3 regions of the Cedecea neteri genome follow, and region 1 is predicted to be linked to each of the others. Evidence: riboswitches for the same ligand, from Rfam matches in the RefSeq annotation. Region 1 holds a riboswitch; each other region holds the start of a gene.
What was found. Region 1 has a riboswitch for thiamine pyrophosphate ahead of LH86_RS18535 (TenA family protein). Riboswitches for the same ligand answer to the same signal wherever they lie in the genome.
Positions count from the first base shown of each region.

Region 1 (10,072 bases):
GCGCCCTGCTGCTGCCAGAGTTCAAGCTGCTTTTTACGTGCCGCCGTCAGCTTACCAGAGGTGACCAGCAGCCATTTTCGGTCAGGAAAGATTTCCGGGGCCAGAACGGCTGGCGGCACGGGAAGCACGTCGATACGGTGCCCCTGGCCGGTTCGCCTGAGCGCTTCCAGCCAGATTTCGCAGGGATCGCTCAGATGCCAGCCGGTAATCAGGCAGTTGTCACCGGGCGCTCTTTTATCCCCTTCGAGGCAAAACGACGTGTAGGCGATAATGATGCCGTCGAGGATCTCGCGCAGGGTCATGATCGCCGGTACGTTGGCCGAGACTTTACTGCGCAGCGGGCGTAAAACTTCCGTCACCAGTTCCGCGCGCGGATATTCCCGGCCTGCATCGTGGATAAGCTGGCGAAGGGATTCGATTTTTCCCTCATTGAGCCGCTGGAGCATACTTTCCTGCAGGCCCAACCAGTTGTTCGCCCGACGTGCTTCAGGCCGGGCCAGCAGCGGCTTCACCTGGCTGACCGGCACCCCTTTTTTCACCCAGTCGAGGATGTTAAGCGCCTGCTGGATATCTTCATCGCTGTACTGCCGATGACCGCCATCGGTTCGCATTGGCTTGAGCAGGCCATAGCGACGCTGCCAGGCACGAAGCGTGGTGGCGTTTATCCCGCACAGCCGGGCAAATTCGCCGATGGAGTAAGACATGAAGAGCACCTGATAACCATGAATACTCACAATATACTACGGATTATGCAGGGCTGAATGAAGAGCCAAGTGTTTGCACTTTTTTCAGCCCCGATGCCCTTTAGCGCCAGCCCAACTCCGGTGCAACGTGCTTCAGAATAGATTCGATCACGTGCGCGTTATAATCCACGCCCAGCTGGTTTGGCACGGTTAACAGCAGCGTGTCGGCTTCAGCAATCGCTTCATCCTGCGCCAGTTGCTTAATGAGCAGTTCCGGTTCAGCGGCATAGCTGCGGCCGAAAATGGCCCGGGTTTGTGGCTCGATGTAGCCAACCTGGTCGCCTTCTTTACCGCTGCCGCCGAAGTAGTTGCGGTCGCGCTGGTCCATTAACGCGAAGATGCTGCGGCTGACGGAAACGCGCGGTTCACGCGTATGGCCCGCTTCTTTCCACGCGGCCCGATAAGCGCGGATTTGCTTCGCCTGCTGGATATGGAACGGCTCGCCGGTTTCATCGGTTTTCAGCGTGGAGCTTTGCAGATTCATTCCTAACTGCGCTGCCCAAACAGAGGTCGCGTTGGAGCTTGCCCCCCACCAGATGCGCTCCCGCAGCCCGGCCGAAAACGGCTCCAGACGCAGCAGCCCCGGCGGATTAGGAAACATTGGCTGCGGATTCGGCTCGGCAAAACCTTCCCCTTTCAGCGCCTCGAGGAACACTTCGGTATGACGACGCGCCATGTCAGACTCGGTTTCGCCTTCGCCGGGCACATAACCAAAATAGCGCCAGCCGTCGATCACCTGTTCCGGCGAGCCACGGCTGATCCCAAGCTGCAGGCGGCCACCGGATATCAAATCCGCCGCGCCCGCATCCTCTACCATGTAAAGCGGGTTTTCATAGCGCATGTCGATCACACCGGTGCCGATTTCAATGCGTTTGGTTTTCGCCCCGATTGCTGCCAGCAGGGGGAAAGGCGAGCTTAGCTGGCGAGCAAAATGGTGCACGCGGAAGTAAGCCCCGTCCGCGCCAAGCTCTTCGGCGGCAACGGCCAGGTCGATGGACTGCAGCAGCGTATCCGCCGCGGAGCGCGTGCCGGACTGGGCGGCAGGCGACCAGTGGCCAAACGAGAGAAAGCCAATCTTTTTCATCGGATATCGTCCTTAGACTCGGAGGTAACTGGCCTACAGTGACAAAATTCCCACCCCGGGTGCCAGCAAAATATTGCGATACCGCACTAAACGGATCGTCGGTTTCAGTGGGGGCAACGACGCTGCCCGGCGATTGTAATCAAAAAGTAAATGTCGTATAACAGGCACCTCCGAGGGGTGTCCTGTATGGGCTGAGATGGCGCAAGCCGAACCCTTTGAACCTGATCTGGGTCATGCCAGCGAAGGGACGGTCGGCAATCACAGCTCTGTTATTGTCTGTTCATACCTCTGCGCGCCCGGATCTCCATTTACCCAGGAGGTCCCATGTACACCCCACTTTTCGAAAATGGTCTTTACGGACGACTGCGCGAGCAGGCTGGCCAGCACTGGCAGGATTACGTCGCTCACCCTTTTCTACAGCAGCTTGCCGCCGGCACGTTGCCTAAAGCCGCATTTCAGCGCTATCTGACTCAGGATTATCTTTTCCTGATTCACTTTGCCCGCGCCTACGCCCTGCTGGTGAGCAAGCTCCGCACTCTGCCGGAGATGCGCACCGCGACCGCTTCGCTGAATGCCATTGTCTCCGAGCTGCCACTCCATGTGGCTTACTGTCAAAGCTGGGGGCTGGATGAAACGCAAATGGCGGCCGAGGCGGAAGCCCCGGAAACCATGAACTACACCCGCTACGTGCTGGATATTGGCCATTCAGGCGACGCGCTCGATCTTCTGGCGGCGCTGCTGCCCTGCGTGGCCGGATATGCAGAAATCGGCCTTGGCCTGCTGCATAGCCCCGACACGGTGATGGCAGGCAATCCCTACGCGAACTGGATCCGTAACTACGGCGATGAGGGCTACCTCATCGGCGTGCAGGCCGCTGTGCAACTGCTCGAAACGGTAGGTCAGCAGCGTGGCGCGGAAAGCCGTTTCCCGGAGCTATCGCAGATTTTTACCACCGCGACGCAGCTTGAGTCCGCGTTCTGGCAGATGGGGCTGAATGCCTCATGATCGACAGCGCGACTTCGCCGGGCATTCAGGTGCGCGATCTCAGCCTGCGCTTTGGTCAGCAGACCATTTTTGAGCGGTTGAATTTTGATATTCCCGGCGGCAGCTTCGTGGCGCTATTGGGCGCGAGCGGAGCCGGTAAAACCAGCCTGCTAAAGATTATCGCCGGGCTGTCGCAGGCCAGTGCAGGAAGCGTGACCTGTAGCGATGGGCTGCCGGTTGCCGGGCGCATCGCCTGGATGGGGCAGAAAGATTTGCTCTACCCGTGGCTCAGCATTGAGCAGAACGTGGCCCTCGGTGCTCGCCTGCGTGGTGAAACAGTCGACAGGCAATGGACGGAGCATTTGATTGAACAGGTCGGGCTGGCTGGCTATGCCAAAGCCCTGCCAGCTTCGCTTTCGGGCGGGATGAGGCAACGTGCCGCCATCGCCAGAACGCTTTACGAAAAGCGCCCGATAGTGCTGATGGATGAACCGTTTTCGGCGCTGGATGCCATTACCCGCACGGCCATTCAGGATCTGGCGGCCAGGCTGCTGGCGAAAAATACCGTGCTGCTGATCACCCACGATCCGATGGAAGCCTGTCGGCTCAGCCATCGCCTGCTGGTGCTCTCCCGCTGGCCTGCTGGCATTGACGATACGCATGTTATTGCCGGGCAACCGCCCCGCGCGCCGGACGATGTGGATCTGCTCCAAAGCCAGGCCGGGCTGCTGCAGCAGTTAATGAGGGCCGCCGAATGAAGCCGACGTCAGACACTCATGCTACCCGCCTGCGCCGTGGGCTGACCGTTTTTGCCGGGCTGCTGCTGCTTTGGTACCTGCTTACCCTCGGCAATATTCCCGCCTTTCTTCTGCCCTCTCCCGCTTCGGTAGCGCTGGCTTTATGGGATGGCCGCGATTATCTCGCCTGGCACACGCTGGTCACAGCCTTAGAGATTATCAGCGGACTAATTCTGGGCGTACTGCTGGGTGCAGGCCTGGCGCTGGGCATGATGTTTTCCCCCCGCCTCCAGCGCTGGCTGATGCCGCTGGTACTCACCAGCCAGGCGATCCCGGTCTTTGCCCTGGCGCCGCTGCTGGTGCTGTGGTTCGGTTTTGGCATGAGCGCCAAAGTGGCGATGGCGGTGCTGGTGATTTTCTTCCCGGTGGTGTCGTCGTTCTTTGACGGTCTGCGCCGGGTGAATAACGACTATCTGGATTTGGCTCGCACGATGGGGGCTTCACGCTGGGCGCAGCTGAGGCACGTCCGACTGATGGCGGCGCTGCCTGCTTTTGGCTCGGGGCTGCGCATGGCCGCCGCCGTCGCCCCCATCGGGGCAATTATTGGCGAATGGGTGGGTTCTGCCGAAGGGCTGGGCTACGTGATGCTCAACGCCAACGCCCGCATGCAAACCGATGTCTGCTTTGCCGCGCTGTTTATTTTAGTCCTGATGACCGTTCTGCTCTGGCTGGCGGTCGATGCCCTGCTGCGGCGGCTGATTGTCTGGTCGCCTGAAAACAACGAATAACCGCCTTAATGAAGGAATTAAGAAGATGAAAAAAACGCTGTGTGGCCTGCTGCTCACCGCCGCCTTTGCCGCTCAGGCCTCAGCCGCCGAAAAGCTGACCCTGGTGCTGGACTGGTACATTAACCCCGATCACGCGCCGATTATGGTGGCAGAACAAATTGGCGCTTTTAAGGCCGAGGGGCTGGACGTGAAGATTGTTCCCCCGTCTGACCCTGCTCTGCCGCCGCGCCTGGTTGCCGCCGGGCAGGCAGATCTGGCGATTACCTACCAGCCGCAGCTGCATTTCTTTGCCGATCAGGGTCTACCGCTGGTGCGCGTCGGGACGCTGATTAACACCCCGCTGAACACCGTGATGACGCTGGATCAAAACATTAAATCTCCGGCGGATCTCAAAGGCAAAAAAATCGGCTATTCCGTCAGCGGTATCGAGCAGGCGACGCTTGCCACCATGCTTGAGCATGAGCACGTCAAACCGGAAGAAATGAAGCTCATCAACGTCAACTTCCAGCTCACCAGTGCCCTGCTGGCGGGCCAGGTGGATGCGGTGATCGGCGGCTACCGCAATATCGAAGCGCTCGAGCTGAAGCTTCAGGGTAAGCCCCCGGTGGTGTTTAACGTCGAGGACTACGGCGTCCCGGCCTACGATGAGCTGATTTTTGTGGCGAATCGCAAAACGGCGAATGAAGCGAAGATCAAAAAATTCTTCGCCGCGCTGAAAAAAGGCAACGAGTACCTGCAGGCGCATCCGCAGGAAACCTGGCAGGCTTTTGCCAAAGCCCATGCGGAACTGAATACCGAGCTGAATAAGCAGGCCTGGCAGGCAAGCCTGCCGCTGTTTGCTGCCGACCCGGCCAAACTCGACCGCGCCCGCTACCAGGCCTATGAGCAGTTCCTGTTTGATAACAAGCTGATCAAGAAAATCACCCCGGTGGATGACTACGCCGTAGAGCTGCACTAAGCCAGATGGCCCGGCCGCCTGCCAACGGGCAGCCGGGCATTCAGTCAGTCAAACCAGGCATCAATCGGATCGTAATACCGGGCCCAGGCTTTAGGGCCTTCGGCCATTTCGGCATCGGTGAGTAAGGCATACTCCAGCTTCTCGCGCAGACTCGCCTCATCCATATCAATGCCGATGAAAACAATCTCCTGGCGCGCATCGCCGATGCCGTCTTCCCAGTGCTTTAAAATGTGCCGGAGGCTTTCGGCATCCTGCGGCCACTGTTCACGGGGAATGCTGGCCCACCACATCCCTGCCAGCCCCTGGCGCATCACGCCGCCCGCGTGGGACCAGGATCCGGCATGATGAGGGCGACTCGCCAGCCAGAAAAACCCTTTAGAGCGAATAACGCCTTTAAGCCCGCCGTCGGTCACCATCTGGAAACGCGCCGGGTGGAAGGGGCGTCGGGCGCGAAAAACAAAATTACGAATGCCGTATTCTTCAGTTTCCGGCGTATGCTCCCCGCGTAGCTCTTTTAGCCAGCCGGGCGCCTGGGCTGCAGCATCGAAGTCAAACAGCCCGGTATCCAGAACCTGGTCCAGGCTCACCTGGCTAAACGCCGAAGTGATGATTTTTGCCCGTGGGTTAAGGGAGTGCAGGACGGACATCAGGCGGCGTTTCTCTGCGTCGCCGATCAGATCGGTTTTGTTGAGAACTAGAACGTCGCAAAACTCTATCTGGTCAATCAGCAGGTCGACCACGGTACGTTCGTCCTCTTCGCCCATGGATTCGCCGCGAGACTGAATGCTGTCGTAGGATTCATAATCCCGAAGGAAGTTAAAGCCGTCCACCACCGTCACCATGGTGTCGAGCCGGGCGATATCGGAGAGGCTTTCGCCCTTGTCATCCACGAAAGTGAATGTTTCCGCCACGGGCAGCGGTTCGGAAATACCGGTAGATTCGATGACCAGGTTATCAAAACGCCCTTCCCGGGCAAGCTGGCTGATTTCCACCAGCAGATCTTCACGCAGCGTGCAGCAAATACAGCCGTTGCTCATCTCCACCAGTTTTTCATCGGTGCGCGTCAGACTGGAACCACCCTCACGCACCAGTGCGGCGTCAATATTCACCTCGGACATGTCGTTGACGATCACCGCCACCCGCCGCCCTTCCCGGTTATTTAAAATATGGTTCAGCAAAGTAGTTTTTCCGGCGCCCAAAAAACCGGACAGCACGGTAACGGGCAGTTTCTTTGGCCGACTGTGGGCCTGTGTTAACGATGACATTGCAACTCCTCACTGACTGTGCAGCTATTATTGATATGTTATAACATAACAAAAATGGACGACATTGTCATGCCGGAGATAAAAACCGGGCGTAGAAATGAAAAAAGCCAGCTAGCGCTGGCTTTGAGAAGGAAAACTGAATTACTGCAGGCGGAATACCCGCACCAGGTCGCGTAGCTGCTTCGCCTGATCGTTCAGAGATGCCGCGGCGGCAACCGACTCTTCCACCAGGGCAGAGTTTTGCTGGGTGGTGGAATCAATCATGCCAATGGCGCTGTTGATCTGGGAAATGCCGTCCGTTTGCTCCTGACTGGCCTGCTTGATCTCCCCGAGGATAGTGTTCATTTCCTGCACGTTGTTGATCATGCCGGCAATCTGCACGTTCGCTTTTTCCACCAGCTCCATGCCCTCACGAGTCTGAGTGGTTGAGTTCTCAATCAGGCTTCTGATCTCGCTCGCCGATGAGGCACTTTTCTGCGCCAGCTGGCGAACTTCCCCGGCAACCACGGCAAAACCACGGCCGTGCTCCCCGGCGCGAGCCGCTTCTACCGCCGCATTCAGCGCCAGAATGTTAGTCTGGAACGCGATGGAGTCGATGAGGTTAATGATGTCCGACATACGGTTGGAGGTTTCATTAATCACACGCATTTTGCTGGTGACCTGAGACATCATCTGGCCGTTGTTTTTCACCACCGTTGCGGCTTCGGAAGAGAGCCTGGTTGCCTCGTTGGTGTGGTCAAAGGTGTTTTTCACCGTGGAGGTGATCTGCTCCATAGAAGCCGCCGTTTCCTCTACAGAACTGGCCTGCTCTTCGGTACGAGCCGCAAGATCCTGGTTCCCGGCGACAATTTGTGCGGCGGCAGAAGAGATTGTTTCCGACCCCTGCTGAACCTGATGGACAATCTCTTGCAGGCGGACTTTCATGCTCATCAGCGCCTGCAACAGTTCGCCTGTTTCATCTTTATGAGTCACCGTAATGTTACCCGTAAGGTCGCCTTCGGCAATCGCACCGGCAAACTCAACGGCGCGAACCAGCGGGCGAGTAATGGAGCGCACCACAAACATACCGATGAGGCTGCCCAGCGCGATACTCAGCAAGGTCAGAAGCACAGTGACCAGCCGGTTAGAGCGATAATCTTTATCTACCTGTTGCCCCGCAGAAGTCATTTTTTGGTTCTGGATAGCAATCAGTTCCTGCACTTTGTCTTTGTATTTTTCCTGCACCTGAATGGTGGTGGCCATCATTTCCTGCAGCGCAGCGGCACGATCGTTTTGCTGTACCGCCTGTAAAATACGGAAACGTGAGTCCAGATACTCTTTACGAATGTCGGCCAGTTCACTCAGCGCTTTTTGTGAAGCCGCGTCGGTGCTGGATTTGTTCAGGTCAGCCAGCAGCGCGGTAATATGCGCACTAATCTCCGTAAGGTGTTTTTCTGATTTCTGGCGAAATGTACCCGCTTCATCCAGCAGCATTAGCTGCTGCGTGTTCACAAACTCCTGGAAACTCTCAATCAGATCGTTGGCTTTAACGGTTGTCGGGTAATCATTATTAACAATCGTTTGAATGCCGGTATTTGCCCGGCTCAGGCTGAGCAAAGAAAGCCCTGAGCTGAAGATCATCAGCACAATAAAAATAGCAATCGTCAGCGTTAACTTGCTGCGAATTTTTACATCATGTAGTGACATTTTTTCTCCCTTGAGAACCGTATTTTTATGAATGCACAAAATCCTCTGCGGCCGAAACAGCAGAAAATAAATAGCACAAAGGGATGGAAGCACCTCGTACAGGCTTATCGGATATATTCAGATTAACTTTATGAATTTGATCGGTTTTTTCTTATGGTCTGGCCAGACAGATAGCTGAAAGCTATTAATTGAATATCTATTGATCGATAATTTGCGATAGGGAACGTTTTTTTAATCTATTTTGCTGAGAGCAATGCTCTCCCCCACACTATTTTTTAAAATACAGCAAGCGCGTGGCAAATATAAATTCACCACGCACCGGTTTATTTAATTATTTAATATTTTATTAACAATACTGAATTACCCTTTTCAGCGCAGGGAAATATCAGATTTGATAATCGATGGCGGGTTCTTCTGGCTCCAGCGCCAGGCGCTTAATTTCCTCGACCGACAGCTCGGGGTTGCACAGCTCAATAAAGCGCCAGACGTAGTTACGCTGCAGTTGCCCACGGCGGATCCCGAGCCAGACAGTGTTCGCGTCAAACAGGTGGCGAGTGTCCAGCCGAACCAGGCTACCTTCTTCGCCGCTGGCCTGGTCGGCCACCAGCCCAATGCCCAGGCCAAGCTCCACGTAGGTTTTGACTACGTCAGAATCCTGGGCGCTAAGCACAACATCAGCCGTTAAACCACGCCGGGCAAACGCTTCATCTATACGGGAACGCCCGGTGATACCCTGTCGGTAAGTGATCAGCGGCCAGCGACTGATATCGTCCAGCGTAAGCGGGCTGGTATGAATCAACGGATGCCCCTGCGGAACCAACAGGCTGTGATACCAGCGGAACCACGGGTAGGCCACCACCAAAGGATCGGTGCTCAGACGCTCGCTGGCGATGCCAATATCCGCCGCCCCGCTGTGTAGCAGCGATTCGATTTCCTGCGGCGTGCCCTGAATCAGCTCAAGGCGAACTTCAGGGAATAAGGCGCGGAAGGCTTTGATCACCACCGGCAGGCTATAGCGGGCCTGTGTGTGGGTGGTGGCGATGGTGAGGACACCGCTGGTGTCGTTAGTGAAAAGGTCGGCCAGGCGACGCACGTTGCTGGCTTCGTTGAGAATACGTTCGGCAATCACCAACAGAGCTTTACCCGGTTCGGTCATACCTAATAACCGTTTGCCGCGGCGAATGAATATTTCAATCCCCAGCTCTTCTTCCAGCTCGCGAATATGGCGGCTGACGCCAGATTGAGAGGTGAAAAGCATATTGGCGACTTCGGTGAGATTGTAGTCCCGCCGCGCCGCCTCGCGGATTATTTTTAGTTGCTGGAAATTCACATCGCCCCCGGGATCATGACTGTTCTTTACACCATTGTTAAAGTCACAGCCCCGGTGGGACAAATAATAAAAACCAGCAACCTATTCCATTTGGTAATAAGCGAGCTTAGCCCACCAGCATCAGTTCGCGATTTTCCAGCGCCGGGCGGGTGACCAGAGACATAAGAATTTCTTTTACCGCCTGGGCCTGAGGTGAAAGCGGCAACCGCGCGGACAGGTTCAGCGACAGAGGTAAATTTAACGACGGGCTGGTAATGCGCGCCATCCAGCCACCGGATGAATCGGCCAGTGAACGCGCGGCGGATTCCGGCAGCACGGTCACGCCCATACCGCTGGCAATAGCCGCCGTTAAGGTCGAAATAGATTCGATCTCACCGATAATTTTTGCCGTCAGGCGGCGCAGGGAGAAAGCCTCATCCACGCGCTTGCGAACCGCGCTGTAGTCGCGGGGCAGGAAAAGATTCATAGCCGCAACGTCCGACAAATCAACGCTGTTA
Region 1 covers NZ_CP009459.1:3,956,510-3,966,581, forward strand. The annotation lists gene LH86_RS18525 (MerR family transcriptional regulator) at 1-704, opposite strand, end outside; gene LH86_RS18530 (LLM class flavin-dependent oxidoreductase) at 805-1,827, opposite strand; TPP riboswitch at 1,991-2,092, shown strand; gene LH86_RS18535 (TenA family protein) at 2,152-2,832, shown strand; gene LH86_RS18540 (ABC transporter ATP-binding protein) at 2,829-3,569, shown strand; gene LH86_RS18545 (ABC transporter permease) at 3,566-4,336, shown strand; gene LH86_RS18550 (ABC transporter substrate-binding protein) at 4,362-5,294, shown strand; gene zigA (zinc metallochaperone GTPase ZigA) at 5,339-6,559, opposite strand; gene LH86_RS18560 (methyl-accepting chemotaxis protein) at 6,701-8,245, opposite strand; gene cbl (HTH-type transcriptional regulator Cbl) at 8,631-9,575, opposite strand; gene nac (nitrogen assimilation transcriptional regulator NAC) at 9,682-10,072, opposite strand, start outside.

Region 2 (10,072 bases), 2.0 Mb from region 1:
CAAATGTTCAGCCACCATAAAACAATCGGTGCGCCAGCTGTCCGACAGCCCAATCAGCGCGCCGAGGCCGATTTTATCAATGCCCGCGCGTCCCAGCCTGTCGGGTGTTTCCAGTCGCCAGAAGAAATCCTGCTTGTTGCCCTTCAGGTGGTGCTGGGCGTAGGTCGCCGGGTGATAGGTTTCCTGGTACACCATCACGCCATCAAGCCCGAGGGTTTTGAGTTCGGCATACTCATGCTCGTCCAGCGGCTGGACTTCCATGTGCAGCGAACTAAAGCGGCTGCGGATAGCCGGCAGATGCTGGCGGAAATAATCCATGCCGACTTTGGTCTGGTGTTCGCCGGTCACCAGCAAAAGATGTTCGAACCCCAGCTCACGAATAGCTGCACATTCCCGTTCAATCTCCGCTTCATCCAGCGTTTTGCGTTTCAGCTTATTACTCATGGAAAAACCGCAATAGGTGCAGTCGTTGGCGCACAGGTTAGAGAGATAGAGCGGCACGTAAAAACTGACGGTGTTGCCGAAGCGCTGGCGCGTAAGCTGCTGCGCCCGCTGGGCAAGAGGCTCGAGGTAGCGGCTGGCGGCGGGGGAGAGCAAAGCCATCAAGTCCTCGCGCGTCAGGCGGGGCGAGTGAATTGCCCGTTCGACGTCCGCCGCCGTCTTACCGTTAATGCTCAGAGTGATATCGTCCCAGTCCAACTGCCGCCAGCGGTCGGTAAAGGTTTCCGCCATCAGGCATTCTCCTCGCTAAACTGCAGGAAACTGGTCAGCGGGCTGGAGGCCTGCGCCTGCTGGTGGCGAGAGCCTAACCCGGCCTGTGCCGCAAGGCTTCCAGCTTCCACGGCCAGACGGAACGCCTGAGCCATTTGCACCGGATCACGGGCGACCGCTATGGCGGTATTGACCAGCACGGCAGAAGCGCCCATCTCTAAGGCTTCGGCCGCATGGCTTGGGGCACCGATCCCCGCATCGACAACAACCGGCACGCGGGATTGCTCAATGATGATTTCCAGCAGCGCGCGGGTTTGCAAACCCTGATTTGAACCGATGGGCGCGCCGAGCGGCATCACGGCCGCACAGCCAGCTTCCTCGAGGCGTTTGCAGAGCACGGGGTCGGCGCCGCAGTAAGGCAGCACCACAAATCCTTGTTTGACCAGCGTTTCGGCGGCCTTCAGCGTTTCAATCGGGTCAGGAAGTAAATAGCGGGCATCAGGATGAATTTCCAGCTTAACCCAGTTTGTTCCCAGCGCTTCGCGGGCAAGCTGGGCTGCAAAAATAGCTTCTTCTGCCGTTTTTGCCCCGGAAGTATTGGGCAGCAGATGCACGCCCGCCTGCTGTAGCGGCAGAAGAATATCATCGCTATGGCCACGTAAATCCACGCGTTTCATTGCCATGGTGACAAGCTGTGAGCCAGAAGTACGAATCGCGTCGATCATCATCTGGCTGGAGGAGAATTTTCCGGTGCCGGTGAACAGGCGAGAGGAAAAGGTTTTATCGGCAATCTGTAACATGTCAGCCCCCGGCAATTGCCTGAAACAGCAGAATGATATCGCCCTCGCGCAGCAGATGATTGCTCCACTGGTCGCGCGGGATAATGGTTTGATTAACGGCGAGCGCCGCGCCAGTTTTGCCCTGATCAAGCTGGGCCAGAAGGGCTGCGAGCGTCAGGCCAGCCGTACATTCCAGAGGTTCATCGTTAAACTGAATGCGCATCGTGGCCTCCGCAGACCGGGCAGGTGGCTGATTTTTGCATCATTAGCGTGCGCCAGCTGTGCTGCCGGGCGTCAAACAGACGCAGCTCGCCAGTAGCCGGTGCCATACCGGTCAGCAATTTGATGGCTTCCAGTGCCTGGAGGGTACCCATCACGCCCACGACCGGGCCGATGACGCCGGAGGTGCGGCAGTTGCGTTCAGGTTCACTCTCGTCAGGCCAGACGCAGCGGTAGCAGCCATGCCCCCAGGGCGGTGTCAGGACCATCATCTGGCCGCCAAAACCGACGGCGCTGGCGGTGATAAGCGGCGTATTCCCGGCCACGCAGGCGGCGTTAACCGCCTGGCGGGTTGCCATATTGTCGCTACAGTCCAGCACCACGTCGGCTTCGTGCACGGCTTCTGTCAAAGAATCCCCCGTCAGCCTCTCTGTCAGCGAAACAATTTTTACGCCTGGGTTAAGGCGCTGCAAATGCTGGTGGGCCGCCGAAGATTTCGGGCGCTCAATATCTTCTGAAGTGAACAGGATTTGGCGCTGGAGATTGCTGATATGCACCTTGTCATCGTCCGCGACGATAAGCTTGCCTACGCCAGCGGCGGCGAGATACAGCGCGGCAGGTGAACCTAAGCCGCCCAGACCGACGACCAGCGCCGTGCTGGACAGCAGTTTTTCCTGCCCTTCAATCGCCACGTCTTCCAGCAGCAGCTGGCGGCTGTAGCGCATAAAATCCGCGTCATTCATCGCCAGTTCCTGCCAGGTCGAGTAATTGCCTCGTGGCCGCTCGCCAGTCGGGAGCCTGCGTAATGGCGCTGACGACGGCGACGCTGCCCACGCCGGTAGCTAACACGGCAGGCACACGATTGATGCTTATCCCGCCGATGGCGACAGTGGAATAATCACCCAGCGTCTGGATATGTTCTGCCAGCTTATTCAGCCCCTGCGGGGAGGAGGGCATTTGCTTGGTTTGGGTAGGGAAGACATGGCCCAGCGCAATGTAGGACGGGTTAGCGCTTAAGGCGCGATCCATTTCCATGTTGTCGTGGGTTGAAAGCCCCAGCCGAAGCCCGGCTTCGCTTATCGCCGCCAGATTGGCGACATCCATATCTTCCTGGCCGAGATGTACGCCGTAGGCGCCGTGTTTGATGGCCAGTCGCCAGTAGTCGTTGATGAACAGGCGGGCGTTGTAGCGTTCGCCCAGCGCAATGGCGGCGATGACGTCAGCTTCAACGTCTGCATCGCGTTTATCTTTAATGCGGAGCTGGATGGTTTTGACGCCCGCCCCGAGGAGGCGTTCGATCCACTCCACGCTGTCGACGACTGGATAAAGGCCCAGCCTGCGTGACGTGGCTGGGAAAATGAGTCTGGACATTATGCTTCCTCTTGTCTGAGATAAATTTCACCGCCCCGGGCGCGGAAGTGTTGGGACATATCTTCCATGCCAGCATCCCTCGCCTGTTTGGCAGCGTAATCGCGCACTTCCTGGGTGATCTTCATAGAGCAAAACTTCGGGCCGCACATGGAACAGAAATGCGCGACTTTGCCGGATTCCTGCGGCAGGGTTTCATCGTGGTAAGCGCGGGCGGTGAAGGGGTCGAGCGCCAGGTTGAACTGATCTTCCCAGCGGAATTCAAAGCGTGCTTTGGACATCGCGTTGTCGCGTATTTGCGCGCCCGGATGCCCTTTGGCCAGGTCCGCGGCGTGAGCGGCAATCTTGTAAGTGATCAGCCCCTGCTTAACGTCCTCTTTGTTCGGCAGGCCGAGGTGCTCTTTCGGCGTGACGTAGCAAAGCATCGCACAACCAAACCAGCCAATCATGGCGGCGCCAATGCCGGAGGTGAAGTGGTCATATCCCGGCGCGATATCGGTCGTGAGCGGACCAAGGGTGTAGAAAGGTGCTTCGTGACAATGCTCCAGTTCTTCGGTCATGTTGCGGCGAATCATCTGCATCGGCACATGCCCCGGGCCTTCAATCATCACCTGGACATCGTACTCCCAGGCAATTTTGGTCAACTCGCCCAGCGTATGCAGTTCGGCAAACTGAGCTTCGTCGTTGGCATCCTGGATGGAGCCCGGACGTAAGCCATCGCCCAGGGAAAGGGAAACGTCATAGGCGGCGCAGATTTCGCAAATTTCACGGAAGTGCTGATACAGGAAGTTTTCCTGATGATGGGACAGGCACCACTTCGCCATAATTGATCCCCCGCGTGACACAATTCCGGTCAGGCGCTTCGCGGTCATCGGGACATAGCGAAGCAGCACGCCCGCATGAATGGTGAAGTAATCCACGCCTTGCTCTGCCTGCTCCAGCAGCGTGTCACGGAACATCTCCCAGCTCAGGTCTTCGGCGATACCGTTCGCTTTCTCCAGTGCCTGGTAGATGGGGACTGTGCCGATGGGCACCGGGCTGTTACGCAGGATCCATTCCCGCGTTTCGTGAATATAGCGGCCGGTTGAAAGGTCCATCACCGTGTCTGCCCCCCAGCGGGTGGCCCACACCAGCTTCTCCACCTCCTCTTCAATAGAAGACGTGACCGCCGAGTTGCCGATATTGGCATTGACCTTCACCAGGAAATTGCGGCCGATAATCATCGGCTCTGATTCAGGGTGGTTGATATTGGCGGGAATAATCGCTCGCCCGGCGGCGACTTCATCCCGGACAAACTCCGGCGTGATGTTTTCCGGCAGGCGGGCCCCAAACCCTTCACCGGGATGCTGGTGGCGCAGGACAGCATCACGAATGCGCTCGCGCCCCATATTTTCACGAATGGCGATGAATTCCATCTCCGGGGTGACAAGGCCTTTGCGGGCGTAATGCAACTGGGTGACGCATTGTCCTGCTATTGCCCGGCGAGGTTTGGACTGAGTTTCAAAGCGCAATTCGTCCAGGCCGTCGTCGGCAAGACGCGCTTTTGTGTAAGCGGAGCTGCGTTCATCCAGCGTTTCGCTGTCGCCTCGGTCGGCAATCCAGGCGCTGCGTAGGGGATTTAGCCCGTGTAACACGTTTATGGCGATGTCGGGATCGCCATAGGGGCCGGAAGTATCGTAGACGGGGACAGCGTCGTTCGGCTGATATTGCGGGGCATCCTGGCTCCCACCGGTGAGCGTTGGGCTGAGCTGGATTTCGCGCATCGGGATGCGGATATCTTCGCGTGATCCGGTCAGATAGATGCGTCTGGAGTTAGGGAAGGCGGTGCCTTCAAGCGTGTTGATAAAGTGTTGGGCGGCGGCGCGTTGTTCGCGGCGGCCAGGTTTTTTTTCAGATGCAGACATAGCTCATTCCAGGTTTAGTCAGGATATGGCTTGTCAGGACAACGGAAGGAGTAATGGATATGGGCCGCCCGAGAACGGGTGTACCCAAAGACAGAATTACTCTTGTTCCCTTCGCAGGTTCTAACCTGATCAGGTTCCGCGGATCCCGAATTAACGGTCTCAGCCGGTGCATAACGCACTCGGCACTCCGACAAGAATGATCCCACCTTGCGGCGGGAAAGTTGTAAATTACTCGTTAATAGCTAACAACTCAAGCTGGACTTGCCAGCCCGGCAGGATCGCTGGCGCTGCCGTCAAGGTTGTTATCAATAGCCAGGAGGACTAGCTTATCCTCAAGGGTGAAGCGGGACTCCAGGCACTCGCCAATCTCCGACAGCGCCTGCTGAAACTCGACCCAGCTGTCGCGGTCGATGGCGTTTTCCAGATGGGAATCGTAGAGGTCCATGATTTGCTGGGTGTTAGCTTCCAGTTGAGGGTAAAGCTGGGCTGCGCTTAGCAGCGGACTGCTGCCTTCCAGGTTGCTGATGATTCGCTCGTAGATACTGAAATGACCGGAAGAGAGGTAATCCACCAGGCCGTGGCAAAAATTGTCTAACGCTTTTTCGTCGAGCGCGGTGTGCGATTCCTTGTTAGGCTTGATCCCGACCATGTTGTAATAGGCGACCAACAGGTGCTTACGGGCCTGCAGCCAATGGTCAACTAACTCATTACTACCACCAACGCGCTCAGTCAGATTGGCTAACTGGTTCAGCATGATTGAGACTCCGTGAGTTAAAAGATTGAACGCAAACTAACCCAAAAAAGTAAAAACTAATTGTTTATATCAGTGAACACGGGGATGTGCACCAGGTTATGGAACGTGTTATTCAAAACTTAGATCATGGTTGGTGGATAGTCAGCCATGAGCAAAAAATATGGTTGCCGCAGGGTGACTTACCTCACGGCAGCGCGGCAGAATTTCAGCTCATAGGCAGCCGCGCTCTGGATATCGGTGAGTGGGAAGGTGAGCCCGTCTGGTTGATTCGCGAAAATCGCCGCTCGGACATGGGCTCGCTGCGCCAGCTCCTGGATCGCGATGTGGGCCTGTTCCAACTGGCCGGGCGCGGCGTCCAACTGGCAGAGTTTTATCGCTCGCATAAGTATTGCGGTTACTGTGGGCATGAAATGCACTTCAGCAAAAACGAATGGGCGATGCTCTGCGGGCACTGTCGCGAACGCTATTACCCGCAAATCGCCCCCTGCATTATTGTCGCTATCCGTAAGGAAGATCATATCTTGCTGGCTCAGCACACGCGCCACCGCAACGGCGTCTACACCGTGCTGGCTGGGTTTGTCGAAGTGGGCGAAACACTGGAGCAGGCGGTGGCTCGCGAAGTCATGGAAGAGAGCAGCATTCAGGTGAAAAACCTGCGCTACGTAACTTCCCAGCCCTGGCCGTTCCCGCAGTCACTGATGACTGCATTCATGGCGGATTATCACAGTGGTGAAATCAAGATTGACCCGAAAGAGCTGCTGGATGCGGGCTGGTATCGCTATGACCAGTTGCCGCTGTTACCGCCGCCGGGCACCGTGGCGCGCCGCTTAATTGAAGATACCGTCGCCCTGTGTCGCGCGGACTATGAATGATAGACTGCGGCGATACAGCTAAAGGAAAGGTAAACATGACTGAACTGAAGAACGATCGTTACCTGCGCGCGCTGCAGCGCTTGCCGGTAGATGTCACCCCGGTGTGGATGATGCGCCAGGCAGGGCGTTATTTACCGGAATATAAGGCGACGCGCGCTCAGGCGGGTGACTTTATGTCGCTGTGCAAAAATGCCGAGCTGGCCTGCGAAGTTACCCTGCAACCGCTGCGCCGTTATGCGCTGGATGCGGCGATCCTCTTCTCGGACATTCTGACCATCCCGGATGCGATGGGGCTTGGGCTGTACTTTGAAGCCGGGGAAGGCCCGCGCTTTAGCTCCCCGATTCAAAGCCTGGCCGACGTTCAAAAGCTGCCGATTCCCGATCCGGAGGGCGAGCTGGCATACGTGATGAACGCGGTGCGCACCATTCGCCGTGAACTGAAGGGCGAAGTGCCGCTGATTGGCTTCTCCGGCAGTCCGTGGACGCTGGCCACTTATATGGTGGAAGGCGGCAGCAGCAAAGCCTTCACCGTGATCAAGAAAATGATGTTTGCCGATCCGAAAGCACTGCACCTGCTGCTGGATAAGTTGGCGCAGAGCGTGACGCTGTACCTGAACGCGCAAATCCGCGCGGGTGCGCAGTCGGTGATGATCTTTGATACCTGGGGCGGCGTGCTGAGCGGCCGTGATTACAAAGAATTCTCGCTCTACTACATGCACAAAATCGTCGATGGCCTGCTGCGTGAAAACGATGGCCGCCGTGTGCCGGTGACGCTGTTCACCAAAGGCGGCGGGCAGTGGCTTGAAGCGATGGCGGAAACCGGCTGTGACGCGCTGGGCCTCGACTGGACAACGGACATCGCAGATGCTCGCCGTCGCGTAGGCCATAAAGTCGCGCTGCAGGGCAACATGGACCCTTCCATGCTTTACGCTCAGCCTGCACGCATTGAAGAAGAAGTTGCTACGATCCTGGCTGGTTTCGGGCAGGGAGAAGGGCACGTCTTCAACCTTGGGCATGGTATTCACCAGGACGTTCCGCCAGAGCATGCTGGCGTCTTTGTGGAAGCAGTACATCGCCTGTCCGCGCAATACCACCAGGCTTAAGGTAGCAAGAGATGGATCTCACCTTACTGCGAGAGCAACAGCTGGATCTGGCCTCAAAGGTGATCCATGAGGATCGTCTTGAGCAGGATCCACCTCGGTTGATCGCCGGGGCCGATGTGGGGTTTGAACAAGGCGGAGACGTCACCCGCGCGGCCATCGTTTTGTTGAGTTATCCATCTCTTGAGTTGGTTGAATATCAGGTGGCAAGAATTGCCACCACCATGCCTTATATCCCCGGTTTTTTATCCTTCCGCGAATATCCCGCGCTGCTTGAGGCGTGGGGCATGCTGTCGCAAAAACCCGATTTAGTGTTTGTGGATGGCCACGGCATCTCCCATCCCCGTCGTCTGGGCGTTGCCAGCCATTTTGGCCTGCTGGTGGACGTACCGACGATTGGCGTGGCGAAAAAGCGGCTGTGCGGGAAGTTTGAACCGTTGGGGGAAGAACCCGGCGCTCGTGCGCCGTTGATGGACAAGGGCGAGCAACTGGCGTGGGTCTGGCGCAGTAAAAAACGCTGTAATCCTTTGTTTATTTCTACCGGACACCGCGTAAGCCTCGACGGAGCGTTAGCCTGGGTGGAGCGCTGCATGGGTGGCTACCGTTTACCGGAGCCAACCCGTTGGGCCGATGCCGTTGCCTCCGGGCGCCCGGCTTTTAAGCGCCTGCAAGCAATCGGCAGGTGATTCAGGTAAACTGCCGCTAATTTTCCGTCTTTGAGACACCGTCATGTTACAGAACCCTATTCATTTACGCCTGGAGAAGCTGGAAAGCTGGCAGCACGTCACCTTTATGGCTTCTTTGTGCGAGCGTATGTACCCGAACTACGCCATGTTTTGCCAGCAAACCGGCTTTGGCGATCCCCAGCTTTATCGCAAGATCCTTGACCTGGTTTGGGAAACCCAAACGGTGAAAGATGCCAAAGTGAACTTTGATAGTCAGTTAGAGAAACTTGAAGAGGCAATTCCTGCGGCTGACGACTATGATATTTACGGTGTCTATCCGGCGATTGACGCGTGCGTGGCGTTGAGTGAGCTTATTCACTCCCGTCTCTCGGGTGAAACGCTGGAGCACGCAATCGAAGTCAGTAAATGTTCAATCACTTCGGTGGCGATGCTGGAAATGACTCAGGCCGGTCGTGAAATGACCGACGAGGAGTTGAGAGCAAACCCGGCGGTAGAAGAAGAATGGGACATTCAGTGGGAGATTTTCCGGCTGCTGGCGGACTGCGAAGAACGCGATATTGAGCTCATTAAAGGGCTTCGTGCTGACCTCCGTGAGGCCAGTATCAGTAATATCGGTATAAATTTGCAGCAGTAAGACAGTAAAACGTGACATACAGTCTGATTTGTCCTCCCTGGAGGCTTCCAATTAACCCCCCGTCTGGTCTACATTTGTGGGGCGAATAAAAGTGGCTATCGGTGCGTGTATGCAGGAGAGTGCTTTTTAGGCATTTCCGTCGCACTCGATGCTTAGCAAGCGATAAACACATTGTAAGGATAACTTATGAACAAGACTCAACTGATTGATGTAATTGCTGACAAGGCTGACCTGTCTAAAGCACAGGCTAAAGCTGCTCTGGAATCCACTCTGGCTGCAATTACTGAGTCTCTGAAAGAAGGTGATGCTGTACAACTGGTTGGTTTCGGTACCTTCAAAGTGAACCACCGTGCTGAGCGCACTGGCCGCAACCCGCAGACCGGTAAAGAAATCAAAATTGCTGCTGCTAACGTGCCGGCATTTGTTTCTGGTAAAGCACTGAAAGACGCGGTTAAGTAAGTTAACGCGTGTCAGTGAACAGTTTTAACAGAGGGGCGTTTACGCCCCTTTTGTCCGTCTGGCGTCCGCTACTGGCGCTGGCGGGTGTACTGGCGCTCACGGCATGCAGCAGTAACAAACTCCCTCCCTTTACCGCTACCGGCTATGTTGCCGACCAGGGCGTGGTGCGCATCTGGCGAAAAGACAACGCCGATGAATCCACCCATATCCTTACTGCATTTAGCCCGTGGCAGCACGGCGCCACCACCACCGGTGAATACCGCTGGCAGGGTGACAAACTGACGTTCATCGAACTCAATATTCAGGGCAAGCAGCCGGAGCATGTCAAAGTCCGCTTTGACGACCACGGCGACCTGAGCTTTATGCAGAGGGAAGTGAATAGTCAGAAGCAGCAGCTTTCTAACGATCAGGTGGCTTTGTACCAGTTCAACGCCAATCGTATTCGTGAGACCAGTGAAGCGCTTCGCATCGGTCACGTTGTGCTGCGCCAGGGGCGCTGGCACCAGAACGGCACGGTAACGACCTGCGAAGGCGAAACGTTATCGCCAAAGCTTGATAGCGCCTCCCTGAGCCATATAGCGCGCCG
Region 2 covers NZ_CP009459.1:1,338,833-1,348,904, forward strand. The annotation lists gene thiH (2-iminoacetate synthase ThiH) at 1-732, opposite strand, end outside; gene thiG (thiazole synthase) at 732-1,511, opposite strand; gene thiS (sulfur carrier protein ThiS) at 1,513-1,713, opposite strand; gene LH86_RS06310 (HesA/MoeB/ThiF family protein) at 1,697-2,452, opposite strand; gene thiE (thiamine phosphate synthase) at 2,445-3,080, opposite strand; gene thiC (phosphomethylpyrimidine synthase ThiC) at 3,080-4,981, opposite strand; TPP riboswitch at 5,071-5,181, opposite strand; gene LH86_RS06325 (Rsd/AlgQ family anti-sigma factor) at 5,232-5,735, opposite strand; gene nudC (NAD(+) diphosphatase) at 5,834-6,607, shown strand; gene hemE (uroporphyrinogen decarboxylase) at 6,643-7,710, shown strand; gene nfi (deoxyribonuclease V) at 7,722-8,393, shown strand; gene LH86_RS06345 (YjaG family protein) at 8,437-9,027, shown strand; gene hupA (nucleoid-associated protein HU-alpha) at 9,214-9,486, shown strand; gene LH86_RS06355 (DUF1481 domain-containing protein) at 9,501-10,072, shown strand, end outside.
Region 2: another riboswitch for thiamine pyrophosphate. It lies ahead of thiC (phosphomethylpyrimidine synthase ThiC); the one in region 1 lies ahead of LH86_RS18535 (TenA family protein).

Region 3 (10,072 bases), 2.1 Mb from region 1:
TCCCGGCATCAAATCCTGGAACCACAGCATACCTATCCCGGCGATGATCCCGATAAACACCGCATTGAACAACTGTAAGACCACCAGCGCCGCTTTAGAGTGAAACAGGGTCAGCCCGACATAAAACAGGACACCCGCAGCCACGGCCGCGACCATCATGTTACGTTTTCCAAAGCGCTTCACGTAGTAGCCAGCGAGGATCATCGCGGGGATCTCCAGTCCTGCCGCCGTGCCCATTAATAATCCCGCCAGCTCATCCGGCAGCCCGAGATCCTGGCTTATCCACAGCGGCATATCGATGATGTACATGGTGTTGCAGGTCCACATCAGCATTGAGGCGATAAACAGCATCCGTACATTGCTGTCTTTCCAGCCGCTGACCTGCGTTATCGCCACCTCTGCGGGCTGTTCAACTCTCGGCACGGACGGCAACGCGAAAATAATCAGCGCCAGTGAAATGACAAATATTCCGGCAGCGATAAGGAACATTGTGGTAAAGCCGTATTTCAGCGCCAGCATAAAAGAGAGCGGCGGCCCGATAACCCACGCCAAAGAAAGTTGCGCACGCATGATCGAGCTAAACATCACGACTTCACGGGCGGAACGATCGGCGTATTCACGCGCCAGGGCAAAGATCTGCGGCATTGCTGTATTGGCTACCGAAGCAAACATCACGCCAAGCGTAATCAGCGTCAGATAATGACGATTGAAGGCAAAAAGAACGCTGTTTGCCACCGCCATCACGCAGCACACCATAATCAGCCTGCGCCGGTCGCCCCGACTGTCCGACCTTTTGGCCAGCAGCAAACTGACGCCAATCCCGGCAATCGCATTCACGGTATAAAACAAACCTACCCAAAACGGCCTCACTTCGACTTCTCGAGTTAAAAAGAGGCTAAGCGTCGGAGCTTGTAGCGCCCCGGCCACGCCAATCATAAAAGAGACGGCCATAAAGGCGGCGTATACAGGGTTAAAACGGCGTGCGCGGGTCAAAAACCAGAGCATGGAATGTCCTTAAAAGGAGATGTAGTCCGAGGTATTTGTTAAATGCGTAAAGATTAAACGAAAAAAGCCAGCAGTAAACAGCTGCTGGCCGGTGAAAAGCACCAATACTCAGTCACACATGAGTCGGCGCGTTGGCGTTCTCGGGCATCGGGGTTGTAACCTCCCACTGCATCAAGTCTTCGAGCATCCTTAGTCTTTGCTCCACCGTCAGGCGAGCCAGCCATCCAGAGCAAACAAACTGTGTTGCGGCAAAGTACTGTTGGAAAAACTTCGCAGGTGATGACCGCTTCATAAACACCTCCTCGCTTCATCGAGGATGATTATTGGCGTAATATAGGGAAAGTTAAATTGATGAGTTTCCGCCAGGAGTTCCTCTTTTATGTCTTCGTCTCGCCTGCAACAACAATTCATCCGCCTGTGGCAATGCTGCGAAGGCAAACCTCAGGAAACCACGCTGAATGATTTAGCGGATTTGCTGAGCTGTTCCCGCCGCCATATGCGTACGCTGCTTAATGCTATGCAGGAAAAAGGCTGGCTTAGCTGGCAGGCGGAAGCCGGACGAGGCAAGCGCTCGCAGCTCACTTTCCTCTATACCGGGCTGGCGCTTCAGCAGCAGCGGGCGGAAGATCTGTTGGAGCAGGATCGCATCGATCAGCTAGTCCAAATCGTCGGCGATAAAGCCGCTGTCCGCCAGATGCTCATTTCTCATCTTGGCCGCAGCTTTCGCCAGGGTCGACACATTCTGCGTGTCCTTTACTATCGGCCGCTGCTGAATCTGCTGCCCGGCTCGGCGCTTAGGCGCTCCGAAACCCACATTGCCCGCCAGATTTTTAGCGGCCTGACGCGTATAAATGAGGAAAATGGGGAACTCGAAGCGGATATTGCTCACCATTGGCAACAAATATCCCCTTTACGCTGGCGTTTCTTCCTGCGCCCCGGCATCCATTTTCACCATGGGCGTGAGTTGGACATGCTGGATATTATCTCTTCCCTACAGCGCATCAACGCCCTGCCGCTTTTTGCTCATATCACGCAAATCACTTCACCGACGCTCTGGACGCTGGATATTCACCTTAGCCAGCCGGATGACTGGCTGCCGTGGCTGCTGGGCAGCGTCAACGCCATGATCCTGCCGCGAGAATGGACAACGATGACAAATTTCGCCAGCCAGCCTATCGGCACAGGCCCCTATTCCGTCGCGAGAAACAATCGTAACCAGCTAAAGATCCACGCGTTTGATGATTACTTTGGCTTCCGGGCGCTCATTGACGAGGTCAACTTTTGGGTATTGCCGGAAGTTGGCGAGGAGTCCAGCTGCGGCGTGCAACTCCAGGGCATGCCGGACAGCGAAAAAGCCGTGGAAAGCCGCCCGGAAGAAGGCTGCTACTACCTGCTGTTCGACAGCCGATCCAGCCTGGGCATCAATGAAGACGTGCGCCAGTGGATTGGGCATATCCTCTCCCCGGTTAACCTTATCTACCGCGCTACCGAGCAGTATCAGCAATACTGGTTCCCGGCTTATGGATTGCTCCCGCGCTGGCACCATTCGAGGCCCGGGCCATTGCTCCCTAAACCTGCTGGACTTGAGAGCATTACGCTCACCTACTACCGTGACCACGTCGAGCACCGGGTGATCAGTAGCATCATGACCGAATTACTGGCGGAACAGGGCGTGAAGCTGGTTGTACAGGAGATAGACTATGCTGAATGGCATCAGGGCGAGGCCGAGAGCGATATCTGGCTGAACAGCGTGAATTTCACCATGCCGCTGGAATACTCCCTGTTTGCCCAGCTTTACGAAGTCCCACTGATTCAAAAATGCATCCCTGGCGACTGGCAGGGCGATGCCCGTCGCTGGCACAGCAAAACGCTGGCCCTGCCGGAATGGTGCAAGCAAATGCTGGAGCGCAATGATGTTATCCCATTGATTCACCACTGGTTGCGCATTGAAGGCCAACGCAGTATGCGCGGGGTGCGGATGAACACGCTAGGCTGGTTTGATTTCAAGTCCGCCTGGTTTGCCCCACCGGGCCCATAACGCTTTCGTAACATGACTTCCGTAACCCAAAGGAAATCAGTAGAATCCTCCCTGCTCAACGGGGTGCCAGGACAGTTTGTCCGCGCTGAGATAATACCCGTCGAACCTGATCCGGATAACGCCGGCGAAGGGATTTGAGACACTCAACTCAATTCCTTTGCCCCCTTTTACTGAGGTGCAAAGTGTTCAAAAAGTTTCTGCCGCTGCTGGCGCTCGCCGCCATGCCCGTTTTCGCTAAACCTGTATTAACCGTCTACACCTACGACTCATTCGCCGCCGACTGGGGCCCTGGCCCGGCGGTGAAGAAAGCCTTTGAGGCCGACTGTAACTGCGAGCTGAAATTTGTGGCGCTGGAAGACGGCGTTTCTTTGCTAAACCGCGTGCGCATGGAAGGCAAGAACAGCAAAGCAGATGTCGTGCTGGGGCTGGACAACAACCTGGTAGAGGCCGCCACGCAAACCAAACTGTTTGCGCCCTCTAACGTCGAAAACGCCACTCTTCAGGTACCCGGCGGCTGGAAGAACAGCACCTTCGTACCTTACGATTACGGCTACTTTGCTTTCGTTTATGACAAAAACAAGCTAAAAAACCCGCCAAAGAGCCTGAAAGAACTGGTTGAAAGCGACCAAAAATGGAAGGTGATTTACGAGGATCCGCGCACCAGCACCCCAGGACTTGGCCTGCTGCTGTGGATGCAAAAAGTGTACGGCGATAAAGCCCCGGAAGCCTGGCAAAAGCTGGCGAAAAAAACCGTCACCGTCACCAAAGGCTGGAGCGAAGCCTACGGCTTGTTCCTCAAAGGGGAAGCCGACCTGGTGTTGAGCTATACCACCTCCCCGGCCTACCACATCATTGAAGAGAAGAAAGACAACTACGCCGCCGCGGATTTCAGCGAAGGGCATTACCTGCAGGTTGAAGTCGCGGGCCGGCTGGCGAACAGCAAACAGCCTGAACTCGCCGAGAAATTTATCAAATTCATCGCCACACCGGGTTTCCAGAACACCATTGCTACCGGCAACTGGATGTATCCGGTAACCAACGTGGCGTTACCGGCTGGCTTCGACAGCCTGGTGAAACCGCAAACCACGCTGGAATTTACTCCTCAGCAGGTAGCCACCCAGCGCGCAGCATGGATCAATGAATGGCAACGCGCCGTCAGCCACTAATACCAGGCTGGCTGTATCCAGGGCTATTTGCCGCGACGCTGGTCGTGGCGGTAGCCCTGGCGGCTTTTCTGGCGCTCTGGCTTAACGCTCCGCAGACGGATGTCTTTGCCCTCTTACAGGACGGCTATCTTTGGCACGTCCTGCGTTTCTCCTTCTGGCAGGCCTTTCTTTCCGCCGCACTTTCCGTTTTCCCGGCAATATTTTTAGCCCGTGCGCTCTACCGCCGCCGTTTTCCTGGCCGGTTGGCGCTGCTGCGGCTTTGCGCCATGACGCTGGTGCTACCGGTGCTGGTCGCCGTCTTCGGCATTCTTTCCGTTTATGGGCGAGAAGGCTGGCTGGCAACGCTCTGTGGCCGGCTGGGCTTTGAATGGCACTTTTCCCCTTATGGCCTGCAGGGCATTCTGCTGGCGCACGTCTTCTTTAATATGCCGATGGCGACCCGCCTTCTGCTGCAGGCGCTGAACAATATCCCTTCTGAACAGCGCCAGCTGGCGGCACAGCTGGGGATGCAGGGCTGGCATTTTTTCCGTTTCGTCGAATGGCCCTGGCTGCGTCGACAAATACTCCCGGTTGGCGCCCTGATTTTTATGCTTTGCTTCGCCAGCTTCGCCACCGTGCTTTCTCTGGGCGGCGGCCCGCAGGCCACCACCATCGAACTGGCCATTTTCCAGGCACTCAGTTACGACTACGATCCGGCCAAAGCGGCGCTGCTGGCGCTGCTACAAATGGCGTGCTGCCTGGGGCTAGTGTTGTTGAGCCAGAAGTTAAGTAAAGCGATTCCTGTCGGCGTCAGCCAGCTTCAGGGCTGGCGCGATCCGCAGGATTCTCTGCGCCGAAAACTTAGCGATGGCCTGCTTATTCTGCTCGCCCTGCTGCTACTGCTCCCGCCGCTGCTGGCGGTAATGGTCGATGGGATTAACGGCAGCATGGGCAGCGTGCTGCGGCAGCCTGCGCTCTGGAACGCGCTCTGGACTTCACTGCGCATTGCTATTGCTGCCGGGCTTATCAGCGTGATCCTCACGCTGATGCTGCTTTGGAGCTCGCGTGAACTTCGGCTTCGTAACCAACGCTTCGCCGGGCAGGCCATTGAACTTAGCGGCATGTTGATTCTGGCGATGCCGGGTATCGTCCTCGCCACCGGCTTCTTCTTGCTGCTAAACAATACCGTGGGCTTGCCGCAATCCGCCGATGCGATTGTTATTTTTACCAATGCGCTGATGGCGATTCCTTACGCCCTGAAAGTGCTCGAAAACCCCATGCGAGACGTGGCGGAACGCTACTCCCAGCTTTGCCAGTCGCTGGATATCAGCGGCTTTAATCGCCTGCGATTTATTGAGCTAAAAGCGCTGAAACGCCCGATAGCCCAGGCGCTGGCCTTTGCCTGCGTCCTGTCCATTGGCGATTTCGGCGTGGTGGCGCTGTTCGGTAATGAAGACTTCCGCACGCTACCCTTCTGGCTGTATCAGCAGATCGGCTCTTACCGCAGCCAGGACGGCGCGGTCACAGCGCTGCTCCTGCTACTGCTTTGTTTTCTGCTGTTTACCTTGATTGAAAAACTTCCGGGGCAAGATGCTAACTCTGACTGATGTAACCTGGCTGTACCAGCACTTACCCATACGCTTTTCCCTGAAGGTTGCGGCGGGGGAACGAATCGCCATCCTGGGGCCAAGTGGGGCGGGAAAAAGTACGTTACTGAGCCTGGTCGCCGGATTCCTGGCGCCTGCCAGCGGCAGCATCGTCATCGACGGCGTGGATCACACCCGGACACCGCCTTCAGCTCGCCCGGTTTCCATGCTCTTCCAGGAAAATAATCTGTTTAGCCATTTGACCGTCCGGCAAAATATCGCCCTGGGCATGCATCCGGGCATGAAACTTGATGAAGCCCAGAAGCTGCGGTTGCAGGAAATAACGGAACGCGTGGGGTTAACTGACATGCTGGATCGTCTGCCGTCTCAGCTTTCCGGCGGCCAGCGGCAGCGCGTTGCCCTGGCCCGCTGCCTGGTTCGTCAGCAGCCCGTTTTACTGCTGGACGAACCTTTCTCGGCGCTGGATCCGGCGCTGCGCAAAGAGATGCTGCAGCTGCTCGACGAGCTGTGCCGGGAGCAACAGCTGGCGCTGCTGATGGTCTCTCACAGCATTGAAGATGCCGCCCGCATTGCCAGCCGCAGCATCGTGATAAAAGACGGGCGCATTGCATGGGACGGCGAAACGGGCACGTTGCTTAGCGGGGAGGCAAGCGCCTCCGCGCTGTTGGGGATCGGTAGTTAGTGCGACAGCACCTTCCGCAGGATGTCCCAGTAAACCGGCATCAAGGGATGCTGCAGCAAGGCCACAAAACTGCCAATGCCCACCACAAGCATAAGCGGAGCCAGCCAGTTTAGTCGGGCCTGCGGTAAATAGCGGGCCAGTCGATCTGAGCCACGCTTACCGCTGCGATACCAACGCCAGCACAGCCACACGGCCAGCCAAAGCAGTAAAGCCACCGCCAAAAGCAGCCACTTGAAGCTGGCGCTTTTCATATCCGCGGGAATATCTATAGCTGCTCCGGCAAGGATCCCCGGCAAAAAGTAGAGCGGCGGCCAGAGCAGGCAACCGATGATATTCGGCGGCAGAAACTTGGCCAGCGGTAAATCCAGCATGCCTGCAACCATCGGCACCAGCGGGCGCGTAGGGCCAACAAAGCGCCCAACCAGGATCGTAAACATGCTGTGCTGATGCAGCGCGTGTTCGGTTTTATCCAGCAGGGCCTTATTCTTCTTCATAAATGACCAGCGGTGCAGCGGCCCTTTGAAACGCTGCCCAAGCCAGAATGAGATCCAGTCGCCCAGCAGACAGCCGACGATCCCGGCGCCCCAGGCATAATAAAAGTTCACCTGGCCACTGCCGATCAACGCCCCCAGTCCGGCCATCATCACCGTGCCCGGCAGGATGAGTCCTACCAGCGCCAGCGACTCAAGAAAAGCCACCAGCATCACCGCGATAAGCGAATATGCCACTGACTGTGTAATAAAGTGTTCCAGCAAGGATTCCATAGGCTTTCCGTCGATGAGCGAGCGGGCGATTCTCCAGAATTAACGTGACAGGCGTCAAGGTCTCATTTCTATGAATAAAGAATAGACGGTAAAGTTCCGGACAATTCGCACGCCAGGCCAACAACACTGTATATAAATGCAGTAAATAACGGTTGTTTGCGCTATAATCGAAACACTTTTCCTGAGAGAGAATGCAGCGTGTCTCAAGCTCGTCAGGGGTTTCTGCTGACCAGGCACTGGCGAGACACCCCGCGCGGTACCGAAGTCGATTTCTGGCTGGCCACGGACGATGGCCCGCTTAAGGTGCGCCTGCCGCCTCAGGAATCCGTGGCCTTTATTCCCCAGCCGCAGCTAGCCCAGGCGCAGCGTCTGTTAGCCGGTGAAAACCAGTTCCGCCTTACGCCGCTTGAACTCAAAGACTTCCATCGCCAGCCGGTGGCGGGCCTGTATTGCCAACAGCACCGCCAGTTAATGCGTCTGGAAAAACTGCTGCGCGACGGCGGCGTGACGGTTTATGAGGCGGATATTCGCCCCCCGGAGCGCTTCCTGATGGAGCGCTTTATTACCGCGCCAGTCTGGTTCAGCGGCCATCCTCAGGGCGACGTGCTGCTGGATACCCGCCTGAAGCCCGCCCCGGAATACCGCCCGCCGTTGAAATGGGTCTCGCTGGATATCGAAACGAATCGACACGGCGAGCTGTACTGCATCGGCCTTGAAGGCTGCGGGCAGCGCCACGTCTATATGCTGGGGCCTGAAAACGGCGATGCTGCTGGCCTGGACTTTACGCTGGAATATGTCGCCAGCCGCCCTTTGCTGCTGGAGAAGCTGAATAGCTGGTTTGCCGAGCACGATCCCGATGTGCTGATCGGCTGGAACGTCGTGCAGTTTGACTTGCGCGTGCTGCAAAAAATGGCCGAGCGCTACCAGGTTCCGCTTCGTCTGGGCAGGGGTAACAGCCTGCTAGAATGGCGTGAGCACGGCTTTAAGCAAGGCGTTTTCTTTGCCCAGCTTGCGGGCCGGGTGATTATCGACGGCATCGAAGCGCTAAAATCGGCGTTCTGGAATTTCTCTTCGTTTTCGCTGGAAACGGTCTCCCGTGAACTTCTCGGTGAAGGGAAGTCGATTGATAATCCCTGGGATCGTATGGATGAGATCGACCGCCGCTTTGCCGAAAACAAACCCGCTCTGGCTACCTATAATCTCAAAGACTGCGAGCTGGTAACGCGCATTTTCCACAAAACGGAGCTGATGCCTTTCCTGCTGGAGCGGGCGACGGTCAACGGGCTCCCGCTGGATAAACACGGCGGCTCGGTAGCGGCTTTCAGCCACCTTTATTTCCCGCGTATGCATCGCGCAGGCTATGTCGCCCCCAATCTGGGTGAGGTTCCACCTCAGGCAAGCCCCGGCGGCTATGTGATGGATTCGCGCCCAGGGCTGTATGACTCAGTGCTGGTGCTTGATTATAAAAGCCTGTATCCGTCGATTATCCGCACTTTCTTAATCGATCCGGTCGGCCTCGTCGAAGGTACAGCCCAGCCAGACGTGGCGCACTCCGTGGAAGGGTTTATTGGCGGCTGGTTCTCCCGCGACAAGCACTGCCTGCCCGAGATCGTGAGCCAGATCTGGCATGGCAGGGACGAGGCAAAGCGCCACGGTAACAAACCACTCTCTCAGGCACTCAAGATCATCATGAATGCTTTTTACGGCGTACTGGGCACCAGCGCCTGTCGCTTTTTCGATCCCCGTCTGGCCTCGTCGATCACCATGCGTGGCCACGAGATCATGCGCCAGACGAAAGCCCTGATTGAGTCCCAGGGCTATGACGTCATCTACGGCGATACGGACTCCACCTTTGTCTGGCTGAAAAAGCCCCATAGCGAAGAAGACGCCGCGCAAATTGGCAGGAAGCTGGTTGAACACGTAAACGGCTGGTGGCGCGAACACCTGAAAACGACGCAGAGCCTGGAATGCGCCCTGGAGCTGGAGTACGAAACACACTTCTGCCGCTTCCTGATGCCTACCATTCGGGGAACGGACCAGGGCAGCAAAAAGCGCTACGCCGGGCTTATTCAGGAAGGCGAAGAACAGCGCATGATATTTAAAGGGCTTGAAACAGTGCGCACCGACTGGACGCCCCTCGCCCAACAGTTCCAGCAAACGCTCTATTGGCGAATTTTCCGCGGCGAGCCCTATCAGGACTACATCCGCGAGACCATTGCCAGCCTGATGGCGGGTGAGCTGGATTCACAGCTCATCTATCGCAAGCGTCTGCGTCGCCCGTTAAGCGAGTACCAGAAAAACGTGCCGCCTCACGTTCGCGCGGCAAGGCTTGCCGATGAGCATAACCAGCGTCTGGGCAGGCCTGCGCAATACCAGAACCGCGGCACGATAAAATACGTCATGACCCTGAGCGGCCCGGAACCGGTTGATTATCAGCAGTCTCCGCTGGATTATGACCACTACCTGACTCGCCAGCTGCAGCCCGTCGCAGAGGGGATTTTGCCCTTCCTTGAGGACGACTTTGCTACACTGATGACGGGGCAGATGGGGCTATTTTAAATAATCCTCAACATAACTCAGCTTACGGCGAGGCGCTAAGAGCGTGCTGCCAGCGCCGCCGTAATTTGAAGCATGACGAGTGCGTGACGAATCCGTTGCCATCCAGTACCATAGCGCCCTTTCTTCGAATCCTTAGACCCAATTTTAAACAACTGCGCCGCCTGTGCGCGGTTGCCATGCTATTGCCTGCAAATTTAAGTCACTGAAATAGAGCCGAAAACTTATGCCTTTTACACTTGGTCAACGTTGGATCAGCGATACCGAAAGCGAAC
Region 3 covers NZ_CP009459.1:1,851,221-1,861,292, reverse strand. The annotation lists gene LH86_RS08820 (sugar efflux transporter) at 1-1,005, opposite strand, end outside; gene sgrT (glucose uptake inhibitor SgrT) at 1,118-1,297, opposite strand; gene sgrR (HTH-type transcriptional regulator SgrR) at 1,385-3,043, shown strand; TPP riboswitch at 3,093-3,194, shown strand; gene thiB (thiamine ABC transporter substrate binding subunit) at 3,226-4,209, shown strand; gene thiP (thiamine/thiamine pyrophosphate ABC transporter permease ThiP) at 4,185-5,795, shown strand; gene thiQ (thiamine ABC transporter ATP-binding protein ThiQ) at 5,779-6,477, shown strand; gene LH86_RS08790 (DedA family protein) at 6,474-7,241, opposite strand; gene polB (DNA polymerase II) at 7,440-9,800, shown strand; gene rapA (RNA polymerase-associated protein RapA) at 10,024-10,072, shown strand, end outside.
Region 3: another riboswitch for thiamine pyrophosphate. It lies ahead of thiB (thiamine ABC transporter substrate binding subunit); the one in region 1 lies ahead of LH86_RS18535 (TenA family protein).